4 regions of the Sinorhizobium sp. FG01 genome follow, and region 3 is predicted to be linked to each of the others. Evidence: predicted binding sites of a transcription regulator. Region 3 holds the regulator's gene; each other region holds the start of a gene.
The links. Region 3 encodes PhoB, which activates phosphate uptake and scavenging genes when phosphate is short. Its sites were predicted from a motif close to TGTCATNNANCTGTCAT; they were not measured.
Positions count from the first base shown of each region.

Region 1: the regulator PhoB is predicted to act here: its motif matches at 2,706-2,722, upstream of CO656_RS20720 (ceramide glucosyltransferase).
Region 2: the regulator PhoB is predicted to act here: its motif matches at 2,651-2,667, upstream of CO656_RS17385 (PhoX family phosphatase).
Region 4: the regulator PhoB is predicted to act here: its motif matches at 2,039-2,055, upstream of CO656_RS16510 (esterase-like activity of phytase family protein).

Region 1 covers NZ_NWTB01000012.1:113,222-117,285, reverse strand. Annotated here, with positions in the region: gene CO656_RS20725 (sugar phosphate isomerase/epimerase and 4-hydroxyphenylpyruvate domain-containing protein) at 1-1,240, shown strand, start outside; gene CO656_RS20720 (ceramide glucosyltransferase) at 1,487-2,644, opposite strand; gene CO656_RS20715 (mechanosensitive ion channel domain-containing protein) at 3,182-4,064, shown strand, end outside.
Region 2 covers NZ_NWTB01000009.1:278,690-282,753, reverse strand. Annotated here, with positions in the region: gene recO (DNA repair protein RecO) at 1-420, shown strand, start outside; gene CO656_RS17385 (PhoX family phosphatase) at 577-2,577, opposite strand; gene CO656_RS17380 (DUF2339 domain-containing protein) at 2,842-4,064, shown strand, end outside.
Region 3 covers NZ_NWTB01000005.1:359,139-363,202, reverse strand. Annotated here, with positions in the region: gene CO656_RS09890 (aspartate aminotransferase family protein) at 1-720, opposite strand, end outside; gene CO656_RS09885 (GcrA family cell cycle regulator) at 1,135-1,653, shown strand; gene phoB (phosphate regulon transcriptional regulator PhoB) at 1,738-2,421, opposite strand; gene phoU (phosphate signaling complex protein PhoU) at 2,467-3,180, opposite strand; gene pstB (phosphate ABC transporter ATP-binding protein PstB) at 3,227-4,042, opposite strand; gene pstA (phosphate ABC transporter permease PstA) at 4,056-4,064, opposite strand, start outside.
Region 4 covers NZ_NWTB01000009.1:95,766-99,829, forward strand. Annotated here, with positions in the region: gene CO656_RS16510 (esterase-like activity of phytase family protein) at 1-1,928, opposite strand, end outside; gene hupB (DNA-binding protein HupB) at 2,227-2,499, opposite strand; gene lon (endopeptidase La) at 2,719-4,064, opposite strand, start outside.

The DNA of each region.
Region 1 (4,064 bases), on a different contig from region 3:
CCTGCCGGTGACCGAGTTTACCCGCGCGGTGGCGGCGACCGGCTATGACGGCTATCTGTCGCTGGAAATCTTCAACGACCAGTTTCGCGGCGGCAACGCCAATGCGATCGCCGTCGACGGCTACCGCTCGCTGATCTATCTCGGCGACCAGGTGAAGCGCGCCGAGCCGGATATCCGGCTGCCGGTCCCGGACATGCCGCCGCGCGTCGACGTGAAGGGCGTCGCCTTCGTCGAGTTCACCGCTTCCGAAGAGGAGGCGGGCGAGCTCGAAGCGCTGATCCGCACATTCGGCTTCCGGAAGGCGGCGCGGCACCGGACGAAACAGGTGCTGGTCTACCGCCAGGGCGCCGTCAACCTGGTGATCAACACCGAGCGCGAGGGTTTTGCCAACGCCTCCTATCTGGTGCACGGCACCTCGGCCTATGCCTTCGGCCTTTCGGTCGACGATGCCGCGGCGACCGCCGAACGCGCCCGCGCCCTCGGCGCCGAGCCCTTCGAGCAGGCCGTCGGGCCGGGCGAGCTCAAGGTGCCGGCGATCCGCGGCGTCGGCGGCGGCCTGATCTATTTCCTCGACGACAAATCCGAGCTCGCGAAAATCTGGGAGATCGAATTCGAGCCGGTGACCGACGGCGCCCCGGCGGCGCCGGCCGGCCTCACCGTGATCGACCACGTCGCCCAGACCGTCAAATACGAGGAATTGCTGACCTGGCTACTGTTCTACACCTCGTTGCTCGACACCAAGAAGACGCCGATGGTCGACATCATCGATCCGGCCGGGATCGTCCGCAGCCAAGTGGTCGAAAACAACGCCGGCACGCTGCGCCTGACGCTGAACGGCGCCGAGAACCGCAACACGCTCGCCGGCCGCTTCATCGCCGAAACCTTCGGCTCCGGCGTCCAGCACCTCGCCTTCGCCACCGACGACATCTTCGCGACTGCTCAGGCCCTGCGCGCCAACGGCTTCAAGTCCCTGCCGATCTCGCCCAACTACTATGACGACGTCGAGGCCCGCTTCGGCCTCGATGCCGAGTTGGTCGAGCGGCTGAAGGCCGAAAACATCCTCTACGACCGCGACGACCACGGCGAGTTCTTCCAGCTCTACAGCCCCACCTATGGCGAAGGCTTCTTCTTCGAAATCATCGAACGGAGGGGTTATCGCGGCTACGGTGCGGCAAATGCGATCTTCAGGATTGCGGCGCTGAAGAAGTATTTGAGGCCTGAGGGGTTGCCGAAGGTTTGAGGGTGGTGGCGGGGCGGAAGCGGACATGACGGTTCAGGCTTTTGTTTCCCCATTGTCAGAAGCCCCGATCTTTCGACATGCGCCTGCCCCGGTGGCAGTATCTGGACACAAGCGGACGCTGCTTCCGTCAAAACTCCCCGGGGCAGCCGTTCAGCGTCGCTGCGCCACAGAAACCGCAGAAAATTGCTCGTTGTCGGCGCCCCGACTGAACACATTTCCCGGGTATTTCTGATCAACTCCCGCTCGTTACGACGTACTCACCATTGGCGGCAGCCCGCTCGTTTCCAGCCGCGACTCCTGCGAGCCGATCGACATCCTATTGCCGCGCCAGTCGGCGCTGCCCGCGAGCCAGCTCCGGACCCAGATGATCGGCAGCAGCAGGTCGCGGGTGAAAATGGCGACGAGCGACCAGCGGGAGAGATGCCATTTCTTCCAATGGACGAGCAAAATTTCCGGCAGGTAGGCGGCAATTGCGACAAGAGCCGCGACGGCGAGCACGCTGTGACCCGCAGCGATGGCGACGAACGTCGACAGCAGGAGCGGCGGCACGACGCCGGCCAGAATCTCCGGGCCGAAGAACTGGGGAAAGGTGACGCGCCGCAGCCGCGCCCAGCGACACTGCCGCGCCCAGACCTCCCGGAACGTCCGCGTGCCGAGCGGCTGGTCGAACGGCGCGGAAACGAGGTGCACCTTCAGGCCGAGGCTTCTCACCAGTTTCGTCGCGGCCGCATCCTCGGCGATCTCCGCCGCCAGAGCCTGGATGCCGCCGTTGGCATCCAGCATGCTCTTGCGCCAGAGCATGCTTTTGCCCTGCGCAAAGCCGAAGCCGAGGGCTTCGCCGGCATATTGCCAGCGGGCCTGATGGGCGTTGAGGAAGGCGCATTCGACCTCCGCCCAGAATCCATTCGGGCGCGACCCGAGCGGCGTCGAGCAGACGAGCCCGGACTCGCGTCCCCACGCTGCCATCAGCCGAATAAGGTAATCGGCCGGCATCAGCACGTTCGAGTCGGCGAGCACCACCCATTCATGCGCGGCCGCATTCCAGCCCTTTACGCAGTTGTTGAGCTTCGGATTGGCGCTGATCCGGTCGTCGCCGATGAGGATCGCCGCGGGAATGCCCGGGTGGCGCCGGCGCGCGGCCTCGATCAGCGGAATCAACGGATCCTTGGCATCGGCGACGCAGAAGATGACTTCGTATTCCGGCCAATCCAGGCGAAACGCGCTTTCAAGCGTTTCCCGGGAAAATTCTTCGATTCCGCAGAGCGGGATGACGAGGGAGACCGGCGGTCGATAGGTCGTCCGCGGCTGCGGGCCGAGACGCGGCCAGATCCGCCAGCCCGCTATCATCAGGCTCAACAGATTGATGGCCAGGAAAAAACCGGCGACGAACAAGATGAGCATCATTTACCCGGGCAACGAACCGCGATTCCGACGAAGTTGAATTCCGGATAAACATCACCGCAAGATGACAGGCGGATGACAGCGGACGATTCTTCTGGAGGACTGCAGCACCCCCCTCTGGCCTGCCGGCCTCCACACAAGGGGAAGATCGGCGCGCGGCTAGCCGCCCGTTCCAAACCAAAACGCTTCTGCGCGTGGAACGCTCGGGTCGAGATGCTGAGCGCGCCACCACACCCAATCTCCCTCCTTTGGGGGAGATGGCCGGCAGGCCAGAGGGGCTGGCGCGGCCCAGCCTGTGCACATCCGCTGCGGTCCGGCCAGGCCTCCCCTGCGATCCTCATTCCTGTGCTTATCACAGGGCGCGGCACTCCCTCTTTCCATAGACGTCCAAGGACCGCTGCCGCATCGGTCGCCCGATTGAACAAATCCCCTGCCCGATTGGTTATACGGCTGCGCGGTGCGCCTTTTTGAGCGCGCCCGACGTCCGCTGCCTGTTCCCTGCCCGAATGGCACCGCGGCAAGATCGCGAAGAAAATGCCGATGGATTTCGTCGAGACCATCAATGCCACCGCAGCGTGGCTCCAGCGGTTCGTGCTCAACGAATGGACACTTTATCAGTGCGCCGTGATCGTCGTCGGCTATGTCGCTTGCGGCCTGCTCGCCAAGCGCCTGGAGCCGGCGCTCGAAGCCCGCGCCCGGATGATCAGGGGAAATCCGGACCTGCTGCGCGTCATCATCGCCTTCATGCGGCGGCTCAAATGGCTGTTCCTGATCGTCTGGCTGTGGATCGCCGACGTCGTGCTGTCGCGCTACGGCTGGCCGTCCTACCGCTGGCTGGTGGGGACGGTGCTGACGCTGGTCGCCGCCTGGTTCATCATCGCCGTCTTGACCCGCATCATCCGCAACCAGACGCTGGCGCGCGTCGTCGCCGTCCTCGGCTGGCTCTACTTCGCGCTTTACGCGCTCGGGCTGGATCGCCCGGTGCTGACGGCGCTCGACAATGCCGCCGTCAATCTCGGTGCCGTTCGCCTTTCGCTGCTGCTCGTACTGAAGGCGATCGTGCTCTCCGCCGCAATGATCTGGCTCGCCGTTCTCACCGGCAACATGTCGTCGAATTGGATCCAGAAATCCGCCGACCTGACGCCGTCGCTGAAGGTGCTGATCAGCAAGCTGATCAAGATCGGGCTCATCGTCCTTGCCGGCACGATCGCGCTGTCGGCGACCGGCATTGATCTGACGGCGCTCACCGTCTTTTCGGGCGCCGTCGGCGTCGGCATCGGCTTCGGCCTGCAGAAGGTGGTGTCGAACTTCATCTCCGGGATCATCATCCTGCTCGACAAGTCGATCAAGCCGGGCGACACAATCACGCTTGGGGAAACCTTCGGCTCGATCCGCGACCTGCGCTCCCGCTTCGTCTCCGTCA
Region 2 (4,064 bases), on a different contig from region 3:
CTTTACGAGGCGCTCGCCGTGATCGTCGACCACCTCGAGGACCCGGCCGACGCCGGCGAATTGTTCGTGCGCTTTGAACTGGCGGTCCTGAACGATCTCGGCTTCGGCCTCGATCTTTCCGAATGTGCTGCGACCGGCGCCCGGGCCGAACTTGTCTACGTGTCGCCGAAAACGGGTCGCGCCGTCAGCCGTGCGGCCGGCGCACCCTATGCGGAGCGCATGCTTGCGCTTCCGGATTTCCTCTCGGGAGGGGACAGCGCGGCCGATTACGACAGCCTCGCCGCGGCCTTTCGCCTGACGGCCTATTTCCTCAATCGCCACGTCTATGAACCGCGCGGCGTCGACGTTTCCTCGGCGCGAGACGGTTTCGTCCATGCGACACTGAAGGCGCTGAAGCCGGTCCCGCCCCCGGCAGCATGAGATGCGAAACAGGTGCCGCACCTTCAATGCGGCACCCGAACCGGCAATTCGGCCTTAGAGCGCGTCGCTTTGGACGGAGCCGTGCAACGCGCTTCAGGTCTTTGCTCTATGCATGTCGTTGTCCCGAAACCGCTGAGCACTTTCGGGCGGCATGCATCAGGCGATCTTGCCGCCGCCCTGCTTGGTCACGGCGACCACTGCCGGGCGCACCGGCATGTCGTCGCGGAAGTCGGGCCAGCGCGTTGCCGGCTTCTCGTAAGTGGCAAGGCCGGCATCGCCCGGGTGCTGAACGGCGAGGAAGAAGGTGTCGCTCGTCGGGTTGAAGCTTGGGCCGCACATTTCCGCGCCGACCGGAACCCGGAAGAACAGCTTCGATGTGCCGCGTCCTTCGCCTTCGGTTTCGATCGCCCAGACGCCATCGGTGCGGCCCGTCTCTTTCTCGTTATTGCCGTCGGTCGATACCCACAGGCGGCCGTCCGAGTCGATCGCGCAATTGTCCGGCATGCCGAACCAGCCGTTCTTCGTCGTCGCCGTCGAGAAGGAAGCACCGACTTCCGCAACGCTCGGGTCGCCGCATTTCAGCAGGATGTCCCATTTGGATTTCGTCGAAGCGAAATCGCCATCCGTTTCGGAGATCTCGACAATGTGGCCGAAGGCGTTCTTGGCGCGCGGATTGGCAGCGTCCGCCTCTTCCTCCTTGCGCTTGGTGTTGTTAGTCAGCATGGCATAGACCTTGCCGGTCTTCGCGTTGGGCTGGATGTCTTCCGGCCGGTCCATCTTGGTGGCGCCGAGCGCATCGGCGGCAAGCCGGGTGTTGATCAGGACGTCGGCCTGCGAGGCAAAGCCGTTCTCGGTCGTCAGCGGGCCCTCGCCATGGATGATCGGCATCCAGGTGACCGTGCCGTCCTCGTCGAATTTCGCTACGTAGAGCGTGCCTTCGTCGAAGAGGTCCATGTTGGCGGCGCGGTCGTTCGGATTGTAGGTGCCCTTCGTCACGAACTTGTAGACATAGTCGTAACGCTCGTCGTCGCCGCTATAGAGAACGACGCGGCCATCCTTGTTGACGATCGATTCGCAGCCCTCATGCTTGAAACGGCCGACGGCGGTGCGCTTCTTCGGCACCGAGGTCGGGTCGAGCGGATCGACCTCGACGACCCAGCCGAAGCGGTTGGCCTCGTTCGGATCCTTCGATACGTCGAAGCGCTCGTAGAACTTCGACCACTCATATTGGCTGCCGGGCGCGCCGAGACGCTTCAGCTGCTTGAATTCCGGATGATCCTCGGCGAGCTCGCCGCCGAAATAGCCGTTGAAGTTTTCCTCGGCCATCATGTAGGTGCCCCAGGCGGTGACGCCGCCGGCGCAATTGTTGATGGTGCCGAAGACTTTCCTGCCGGTCGGGTCGGCTACGGTCTTGACGCGGTCATGGCCGGCCACCGGACCGGAGAGCTGCATTTCGGTATTTGCCGTGATGCGGCGGTTGTACTTGCCGTCGAGAACCGGCTGCCACTTGCCGTCAACCTTGCGGATCTCGACGACCGTGCCGCCATGGGCGGCCATTTCGATGTCGACCAGTTCCTTGGTGTATTCGCCGAGAACGACCTTGTCCTCCTCCTTGCCGTCCTCCGTCACCTTTTCGACGCGGGCGAAGTTCGGGAACATGATCTCGGCGTTGGTGTATTCATGGTTGACGACCAGCAGGCCATGGTCTGGGCTCCCGTCCAGGGGGATGAAGCCAACATAGTCGTTGTTGTAGCCGAACTGACGGCCCTGCGCTTCGGCGGTCTGCTTGAGCGGATCGAATTCGGGGCTGTCAGCGAAGATCTTGTCGCCCCAACGCAACAGGATGTCGGCGTCGTAGCCTTCAGCGACGTGATGCTTCTCGTCGACGCCGGCCTCGATCTCCTTGAAGTCGAAGCGGGACGCGCTCTCGGCGCGAGCTTCATCGGCCGAAAGCAGCGCAAGCGGGCTGACCGTCGTCGAAATGGCGGCAACCGCAAGGGATCCGCCAAGGAACGACCGACGCGAGAAGCGACGGTTGATGATGTCGCCCATGGTCGGGTTAGTGGAACAGTTCTGGCCGATATCTTCCAGCTCCTCCCTCTGTTCCGTCAGCGTCTTGAATTCGGTTTCTTCCGTCGAGCCGAGATGCTTGTCCATGGTCATTCTCCCCATTTGAACGATTGAAGCGCCGCCTGTGGTCGGCGTCCATCCTCGCTCTACCAGCTAGCTCGTGACAGTTCTGCGACAATACCGTGAAGAACCATGAAGAGTTTGCGGCTCTTCTGCCGCTGGAGACAGTTGGACCTGCGGCACAATCCTGCGGTTGCAAGAAGGAGAAAGTTCAAGCGGCATGTCTCCGCTGGCATTCCGGGCTAACTTGTGCGAATCGTTCACGAGTCGTCGTGGTGCCGGGGGGGGCCCATGCTTGAGTTTATCGCCCTTGTTGCCTTTGTCTTGGCGCTTGCCGCTTTCCTCGGCGGCCGCAGGACTGCGGACCGGCTGGACGCCGAAATCGAAAGTCTGAAGACTGAGATCGCCCGGCTCGCGACGCAGGCCCCTGAAGAGGTCGTGCCCGATCCTGCGGCATCTGCGCCAACAGAGGCCGAGGCAGCGACTGTGCCAGAGGTCGGCGAAGAGGCGGTGCAGGGGCCGTGGTCGCAGGCGCGCGAGGGGGCGCAGATTTTCGGCAGTGCCCCGGCGGGCGCCGAGACGGGCAGCGAGTCTCCCGTTGTAGCGACTGCCGAACCCGCAGCCGCGCGGTCTGCGGAGAGCCTCGAGAGCCGTATCGGCGGACGCTGGCCTGTCTGGGTCGGCGGACTTGCGCTGGCGCTCGGCGGCTTTTTCCTGGTGCAGTACTCGATCGAGGCCGGGCTTTTGAGCCCGGCGGTCCGGCTCACGCTCGCTGCGGTCTTCGGCCTTGTGCTCGGGGCCGCCGGTGAAGTGATCCGGCGCCGGGCGGTGCCGACGATTTCCGACCGGTTCCGCAATGCGATGATTCCCGGCGTGCTGACCGCAGCCGGCGCCGTTACGCTGTTCGGCGTCGTCTATGCGGCGCATGGCATCTACGGCTACATCGGGACGGCGCCGGCGTTCGCGCTGCTGGCGCTGATTTCGCTGGCGACCGTCGGCCTGTCGCTGCTGCATGGCCAGGCGCTTGCCGGTCTTGGTCTGCTTGCGTCGTTGCTGACCCCTCTCTTCGTCTCCAGCGGCGAGCCGCGGCCGTGGGTGCTGTTCGCGTTTCTCTCGGTCGCCTGGCTCGCGACGCTTGCCGCCTCGCGCCTGCGCCGCTGGACGATCGTGCCGACGCTCGCAAATGCCGGCCTCGGCCTTTGGGGACTGGCCTATATCGCGTTGGCCGCGCCTTTCGAGGCCCCGCCGGTCGCCGCCGCGCTCTTGGTGATGGTCGTCGGCGTCGGTTTGATCTGGCCCGGCGGCGTCGAGCGCGCGAGCGGTGCAACGGCGGAAACAATCGCATCGCCAGCCGCGGCTCGGGGCCCTTGGGAGACGCTCTTCACGCCGCCCCATGCGGCGATCTCGCTGTCGGCGGCAATCGTGGCGGCACTCCTTGCGCTTCTCTTTATCAGCCCGGCGGTCGAGGCGGCGCGATTCCCGATCGCCGAATTCGTCGTCGTCACCGCGGGTCT
Region 3 (4,064 bases):
GATGTCCGGCTTGATGCCCGACCATTCATGCGCGAAGAGCTTGCCGGTGCGGCCGACGCCGCACTGGACCTCGTCGAGGATCAACAGCAGCCCGAACTCGTCGCAGAGCGCGCGCAGTTCCTGCATGAATTCTTTCGAAGCGAGGCGAATGCCGCCCTCGCCCTGGATCGGCTCGACCAGGATTGCAGCGGTCTCGTCGTTGATCGCGGTCTTGACGGCGGCGATGTCGCCGAACGGCACCTGATAGAAGCCCGGAGCCTTCGGCCCGAACCCTTCGATGTATTTCTGCTGGCCGCCGGCGGCAATCGTCGCGATGGTGCGGCCGTGGAAGGCGCCTTCGAAGGTGATGATGTGGAACCGCTCCGGATGGCCCTTGGCGAAATGGTAGCGGCGCGCCGTCTTGATCGCACATTCGAGCGCTTCCGCACCGGAATTGGTGAAGAACACTCGATCGGCGAAGGTGACCGCCGTCAGCCGCTGCGCCAGGCTCTCCTGGCCGGGAACATCGTAGAGATTGGACACATGCCAGAGCTTCTCCGCCTGCGCTTTCAGCGCTTCGACGAGATGAGGATGGGCATGGCCGAGCGAATTAACCGCGACGCCGGCTGCAAAGTCGAGATAGCGGGTGCCGTCTTCGGCAATCAGCCAGACGCCCTCGCCTCGCTCGAAACGCAACGGCGCACGCAGATAGGTGTCGTAGAGCGGCGTTGTTGCGGCCATGATCAGCATCTCCTTCGTCATCGGCATCGCTGTCGGACGTATCGGCCCGACAAAAATCAAAAATGCCGCCTTTCGGCGGCGCAGGCACTATTCCCATATCGCGGCGCAATGTCAACAAAACCAAGGCTTGCAACAGTCGCGCCGGCCCGGATTCCGCACCGCGAAAAAATCCCGATGCGGGGCTTGCAAAAATGCAACTATCCGACAGCAAGTTGGGGAAAACTGCGAAATCGATTCGGCGCGATTCCGGCGACTCTTGCCACGGAGTCACCCGGCCGGTAGGTTAATATTCAATTACTAGACGCATGCGGCGGACCTAGTCACCAAAATAGTTATCGCGTTGTAACTCCGGGGCTTTTCCGGAGAACGGTGATGGATTCTGCCATCCCAACGCCGAGAACGGGGAGTGCAGAGATGAACTGGACGGACGAGCGGGTTGAGAAGCTGAAGAAGCTATGGTCCGAGGGCCTAAGCGCGAGCCAGATCGCGGCGCAGCTGGGAGGCGTCAGCCGTAACGCGGTGATCGGCAAGGTTCATCGGTTGAGCCTGCCAGGCCGCGCCAAGGCCGGCGGAGCGACAGCGGCGGCTCGTCCCAAGCGGACGACCTCGGCGCCCCGCGCCCCGAACTACGCGGCACGCGCCGTGACCCGGACGGTTACCCGCGCTGCCGGCACGGCCGTGCTCAAGGAAGAGGTCGCCGTCGATCTGGTGGCGGAGCAGGATCTCGCACTCGACACCAACATTGTCGTGCCGATGTCGCGCCGGCTGGAACTCACCCAGCTGACCGAGCGGACCTGCAAATGGCCGATCGGCGACCCGCTCAAGGAAGAATTCCACTTCTGCGGCAACGACTCGCCGGAATCCTCCCCCTATTGCAGCTACCACGCTCGCCTCGCCTACCAGCCCTCGGCCGAGCGGCGCCGCGCGCGCTGATCGGTCGGAGCAATAACAAAGAACGCATGAAGGGGCCCGTCGGGCCCCTTATCACTTTGGAACGCCGGAAAAGCAGCGCAAGCGTCAGCTTTCCAACGAATAGCCGGCGCCGCGCACCGTCCTGATCACATCGGGCATATTGGAGAAATTCAGAGCCTTGCGCAGCCGGCCGACATGGACGTCGACCGTTCGCTCGTCGACATAGATGTCGTGCCCCCAGACGCCGTCGAGCAGCTGCGAGCGGGAGAAGACGCGGCCTGGCGAGGCCATCAGGAACTCCAGGAGCCGGAACTCCGTCGGGCCGAGCCTCACTTCGCGGGTGCGACGATGCACGCGATGGGTTTCGCGGTCGAGCTCTATGTCGCCGCAGCGAAGCACCGTCGACAGCACTTCAGGCTTCGCCCGCCGGAGCATCGCTTTGACCCGCGCCATCAGCTCCGGCGTCGAGAACGGCTTGACGACGTAGTCGTCGGCACCGGTCGCAAGGCCTCGCACCCGCTCGCTTTCCTCGCCGCGCGCCGTCAGCATGATGATCGGCAGCCGCTCGGTCTCCGGGCGCTGTCGGAGACGGCGGCAAAGCTCGATGCCGGAGACGCCGGGCAGCATCCAGTCGAGGATGAGAAGGTCGGGCAAGCGCTCCTGCAGGCGGATCTCCGCTTCGTCGCCGCGAAAGATCGTATCGACCTCGAAGCCCTCAGCCTCGAGATTGTAGCGCAGCAGCACGCTGAGCGCTTCCTCGTCCTCGACAACGGCTATCTTCGGCAACATTCAGTTACGACTCCTTGCCTAGATTCATGATTGGCGGGTGTCCCCTCAGTCGGTGACGGATCCGAGCGTTGACGTCATGTCGTCCTTCGGCCGCTCGCCCTGCGGCTGGGCGCCCGTCGCCATGTAGTAGATGGTTTCGGCGATATTGGTGGCGTGGTCGCCGATACGCTCGATGTTCTTGGCGCAGAAAAGGAGATGCGTGCAGGGGGTGATGTTGCGCGGATCCTCCATCATGTAGGTCAACAGCTCGCGGAACAACGAGGTGTAAATCGCGTCGATCTCCTCGTCGCGTTCGCGGATGCTGTTTGCCTTCTCCGGCGAACGCGAGGCGTAAACGTCGAGGACCTCCTTGAGCTGGATCAGGGCGAGTTCGGCGAGGTGCTCGAGACCGCGCGCCAGCTTGCGCGGAATGCCGGAGCCGGCAACCGCGATGACGCGCTTGGCAGTGTTCTTGCCGAGGTCGCCGACGCGCTCGAGATCGGCGGCGATCCGGATCGACCCCATGATCTCGCGGAGATCCGCGGCCATCGGCTGTCGCTTGGCGATGGTGACGATCGCCTTTTCGCCGATCTGGCGCTCGGCGTCGTCCAAGATTGCATCGTCGGAAATGACCTTCTGGGCGAGCGCCAGATCGGAATTCACCAGAGCCCGGACTGAATCCGCCACCATCTGCTCGGCCTGGCCGCCCATCTCCGAGATCCGGCGCGTCAGATATTTAAGCTCTTCGTCGAAGGCTGTCGTTATGTGGGGGTGAGACATCTACGGTTCCTCGAGGGCGCACTCTTCGCGGTGGGTTTTCGGGCGATCAGCCGAAGCGGCCCATGATGTAATCCTGGGTGCGCTGGTCGTCCGGATTGGTGAACATCTTGTCGGTGTCGTTCTCCTCGACAAGATTGCCGAGGTGGAACATGGCGGTGCGCTGCGAGACGCGGGCCGCCTGCTGCATCGAGTGGGTCACGATGACGATGGTGAAATTGGCGCGCAGCTCGTGAATGAGCTCTTCGACCTTGGCCGTGGCGATCGGGTCGAGGGCCGAGCAGGGCTCGTCCATGAGAATCACTTCCGGGCTGACGGCAACGGCGCGGGCGATGCAGAGGCGCTGTTGCTGGCCGCCGGAAAGACCCGTCCCCGGCTCCTGCAGGCGGTCCTTCACCTCATTCCACAGGCCCGCCTTCTGCAGGCTCGTTTCGACGATCTCATCGAAATCGGCCTTCGTGCGGGCCAGGCCGTGGATGCGCGGCCCGTAGGAAACATTCTCATAGATCGACTTTGGGAACGGATTGGGCTTCTGGAAGACCATGCCGACGCGGGCGCGCAGTTCCACCACGTCGATCGACGGATCGTAGATGTCGTCCTCGTCGAGGGTAATCCGGCCGGTGACCCGGCAATTCTCGATCGTGTCGTTCATGCGGTTGAGCGTCCGCAGGAAGGTCGACTTGCCGCATCCGGAAGGGCCGATGAGCGCCGTCACGGTATTCTCGCGGATATTCAGGTTGACGTCGAAGAGCGCGCGCTTCTCGCCGTAATTGACCGACACATCCTTGCCGATCATCTTCAAGGGCACCGTGTTCATTTTCTGGTCCAGAGCCTTTTCGACTGCAGCTTCCGACATGATGTTCATAGTCCTTACCCCACTACCAGCG
Region 4 (4,064 bases), on a different contig from region 3:
TCGCCGATCAGATTGTCGCGCTCGATCAGATAGGCATAGTCGCCGTGGACGGAGATCTCCGAAAGACCGACCCAGCCGGCTTCGGACTTGTCGAGCGGATAGCGCACTGCGCCCCACTCTTTCGTCGCCGGATTGTAGGCGACGAGCTTGACGAAGCCCTTCTCGTCGTCCTTCCACTCGCGCTGGACCGCCATCCAGAGCGTGAGGCCGTCGCCTTCGCCGACCGCGGTGATTCCTTCGAAGCCGGAGCGGATTTCGTTGGCGCGCAGCTCCGCCGGAAGAGCGATCTCCTGTTTGATTTCGCCCTTCTTGTTCACGTGAAGGAGTGCGTGGCTGTAAAGCTTGTCCGAGTCGCCTTCCGACGCCAGCCAGAAGCCGCCTTCGCCATCATTGGCAATGCCTTCGATATCGAGCTTTTGCGCGGCTGCGCCATCGCGGGTGATCGGCAGTGCCTCGGTGATCACCGCCGGCTTCTGCGTCGCGTCGATCGCAAAAATCGTCGGCTGCGACGAAAGAACGGAGTCGTTCACCGCCCGCAGGAAGCCCGGCTTGTCGCCGACGGCCGCCAGGCCGGAAAGGGCGCCGAACCCGATCGGCAGACCGTCCTTCTCGGCGGAGCGAATCTGCGGGTAGATGGCCTCCCCCTCGCCGCGCGCGTAAATCATCACATGCGCCCGCGCGCCGCCGTCCTCGACGAGATCGACCTCGTTGGCGGTGGCGAACAGATTGCGGCCGGGAATGGCGACCGCGCCCTCGGGCGAAACCCCGGACGGCAGCAGCTGCAGCAGTTGCGGCTCGGCACCGGTGTCCTTGTAGACGCCGACGATCGAGGCGCGCTCGGAAAGCACGAAGAACAGCTTGTCGTCGCCGTACTGCGCCGTTTCCATGCCTTCCGGCTCGATGCCCTTCGCCGAAGAGCGCTTTTCCGGGTAATGGCCGACGGCAGCGATGGCGTGCTCCAGGCTTGCACCGGACTCGAACAGCACCTTGCCGGTGACGTCGAAGATCGTGAAGCCGCGCGAGCCGCCTTCGTAGTCGCCCTCATTGGCGACGACCAGACGGTTGTCGTCGAGCCACTTCACGGCATCCGGCTCGCGCTTGACGCCGGTCAGATCGCTCGCAAACGAAATGGCGCCGTCACGCTTCGCGTCAACATTCTTGAGGTCCGCCGTACCGGCGGAAAAATGCGCCCTCACGGCCGCTGATTTGCCGTCGATGATCACGATGTGATTGTTTTCCTGCAGCGTCAGCGCAATCTCGGCCTTGCCGTTGAACGCGACGAATTCCGGCTCCGGATCGTCGCCGGCGACTTCGGCAAGGCCGGTGAGCGTCACATGCTTGATCGTCGCGCAATCGGCAACGCCGTCCTTCAGCGACAGGATCACGAGATCGCCGGCCGGCAGCTGCGGGATCTCACCGTCGTTGACGTCCTCGTCGCGCTCGTTCTCGATGGCGATCGCCGCCAGCGTCCGGTCCTTGTTGACGGTGACGGAATCCGGCTGGCCACCGAGATCGCAGGTGGCGTCGATCTTTTTCGTCGCGACATCGACGACGGCAAGCAGGCCGGAGGTCTTGGTGAAACTTTCACGGGTGTTGACGGCGACCAGCGCCTTCGGGCCGGCGACAGCGACCGACGTCGGCTCGCCCTCGAAGGAAACGATGCCGCCGGCCTTCGGCGCGCGGGCGTCGGTGATATCGATGAAGCCGATACGCTTGCCGGGGCTGTCCGTATAGATGAGCGTGTTGCCGTCCTCGCTGGCGGCAATGATTTCCGCTGAGGTCGGTGCCTTTTGGTCGGCGCCTTCGGGCAAGTTGCCGGCGACCGCAAAGGATGCAATGCGGTTAAAGACCTGTTCGGCCTGAGCGGCCGGCGCCGTCGATGCGGCGAGTGCCGCCGCCAAGGCGGCTGTGATGGAAAAAGCCCTCATTTATCCCTCCTGTCGCGGCGCGCGCCCGGAGATCAGGCCTTCCGACACCGCGTTCGCGTCCGGAGTCGCAATTCGTCCACCTCCGGATGGGAGGCTTGTGCAACCGTCCTGTAACAGCCCGATGACAGCGGAGGTTAAATGAAAAGAGGCCCGGATCGACCGGGCCCCAATCAACCTGCCGGCGATCCTGGAAGGAAGGCGGCAGATGGAACATGAACTTGCTTGCGGCCTCTTTGGCGTCGCCGCCGACCCGGACCGCGCGGCATCTCGAGGCCCTTTCGGACCTCGACACGTCCGATTAGTTGACGGCGTCCTTCAGGCCCTTACCGGCCGTGAACTTCGGCACGTTGCGTGCCGGGATGTCAACTTCCGCACCCGTCGACGGGTTGCGGCCCTTGCTCGCTTCGCGGCGGGTCACGGAGAAGTTGCCGAAGCCGACGAGACGAATGTCGCCGCCGTTCTTCAGTTCACCCTGAATGGTCTCAAACACTGCATCAACAGCGGAAGACGCATCGGCCTTGGAAAGACCGGCCTTCTCGGCAACGGCAGACACGAGCTCATTTTTGTTCATGTTTCCACCCCTTTCATATTGGTTCGAAACGACTGTCTTCTTAAGCCGCGGCCGCTTGCGCACAGCCACGTCTTGCCATTCCCAATTGCGCCGAATCCCTTGAAATGCAAGGCTTAGAGGGTGCTTTTACAACAGAAAAGACCGGCAAATGGCCGGTCTTTTCCGTTTTTTTGGCAAAGGGCGCAACGGGGACACAGTCCCTCCCCTATTTGCGCGTCCTCAGTGGGCGATCGAGGTGCCCGCCTCGTCCTGCGAATCGACCGGCGAAATGGTGCCGGCATGGCTTGCCGGGTCCCATTCAATCGGCTCGGGACGCCGCGTCAATGCGTGCTCGAGCACCTCGCCCATCCGCGAAACCGGGATGATTTCGAGGCTGTTCTTCACATTGTCCGGGATCTCCGCAAGATCCTTGGCGTTCTCTTCAGGGATCAGCACCTTCTTGATGCCGCCACGCAGAGCCGCCAACAGCTTCTCCTTCAAGCCGCCGATCGGCAGGACACGGCCGCGCAGGGTGATCTCGCCGGTCATCGCCACATCCTTGGAGATCGGAATGCCGGTCATCACCGAAACAATTGCCGTCGCCATGGCGACGCCCGCCGACGGGCCATCCTTCGGCGTTGCACCTTCCGGCACGTGCACGTGGATGTCGCGCTTGTCGAAGAGCGGCGGCTCAATGCCGAAATCGATCGCACGCGATCGGACATAGGAGGCCGCCGCGGAAATCGATTCCTTCATGACGTCGCGCAGGTTGCCGGTGACCGTCATGCGGCCCTTGCCCGGCATCATCACGCCTTCGATCGTCAGCAATTCACCGCCCACCTCGGTCCAGGCAAGACCCGTGACAACGCCCACCTGGTCGTCGCGTTCGGCTTCGCCATGGCGGAAGCGCGGCACGCCGAGATAGTCGGGGACGTTCTCGGCCGTCACTTCGACCTTCTTGGTCTTGCCCTTTAGGATCTCGGTCACGGCCTTGCGCGCAAGCTTCATCAGCTCACGCTCGAAGTTGCGAACGCCCGCCTCGCGCGTGTAGGTCTGGATCACCGCCATAAGCGCGCCGTCGGTCACGGAGAACTCGTTCGGCTGCAGCGCATGATCGCGAATCGCCTTCGGCAGCAGGTGCCGCTTGGCGATTTCCAGCTTTTCCTCTTCCGTGTAGCCGGCGATGCGGATCACTTCCATGCGGTCCATCAGCGGCGCCGGAATGTTCAGCGTGTTCGCCGTGGTGATGAACATCACGTTCGAGAGGTCGTACTCGACCTCGAGATAGTGATCCATGAAGGTCGAGTTCTGTTCCGGATCGAGCACTTCGAGAAGCGCCGAGGACGGATCGCCGCGGAAGTCCTGGCCCATCTTGTCGATCTCGTCGAGCAGGAACAGCGGATTGGACCGCTTGGCCTTCTTCATCGACTGCACGACCTTGCCGGGCATGGAGCCGATATAGGTGCGGCGGTGGCCACGGATCTCGGCCTCGTCACGCACGCCGCCGAGCGCCATGCGGATATATTCGCGGCCGGTCGCCTTGGCGATAGACTTGGCGAGCGAGGTCTTGCCGACGCCCGGAGGGC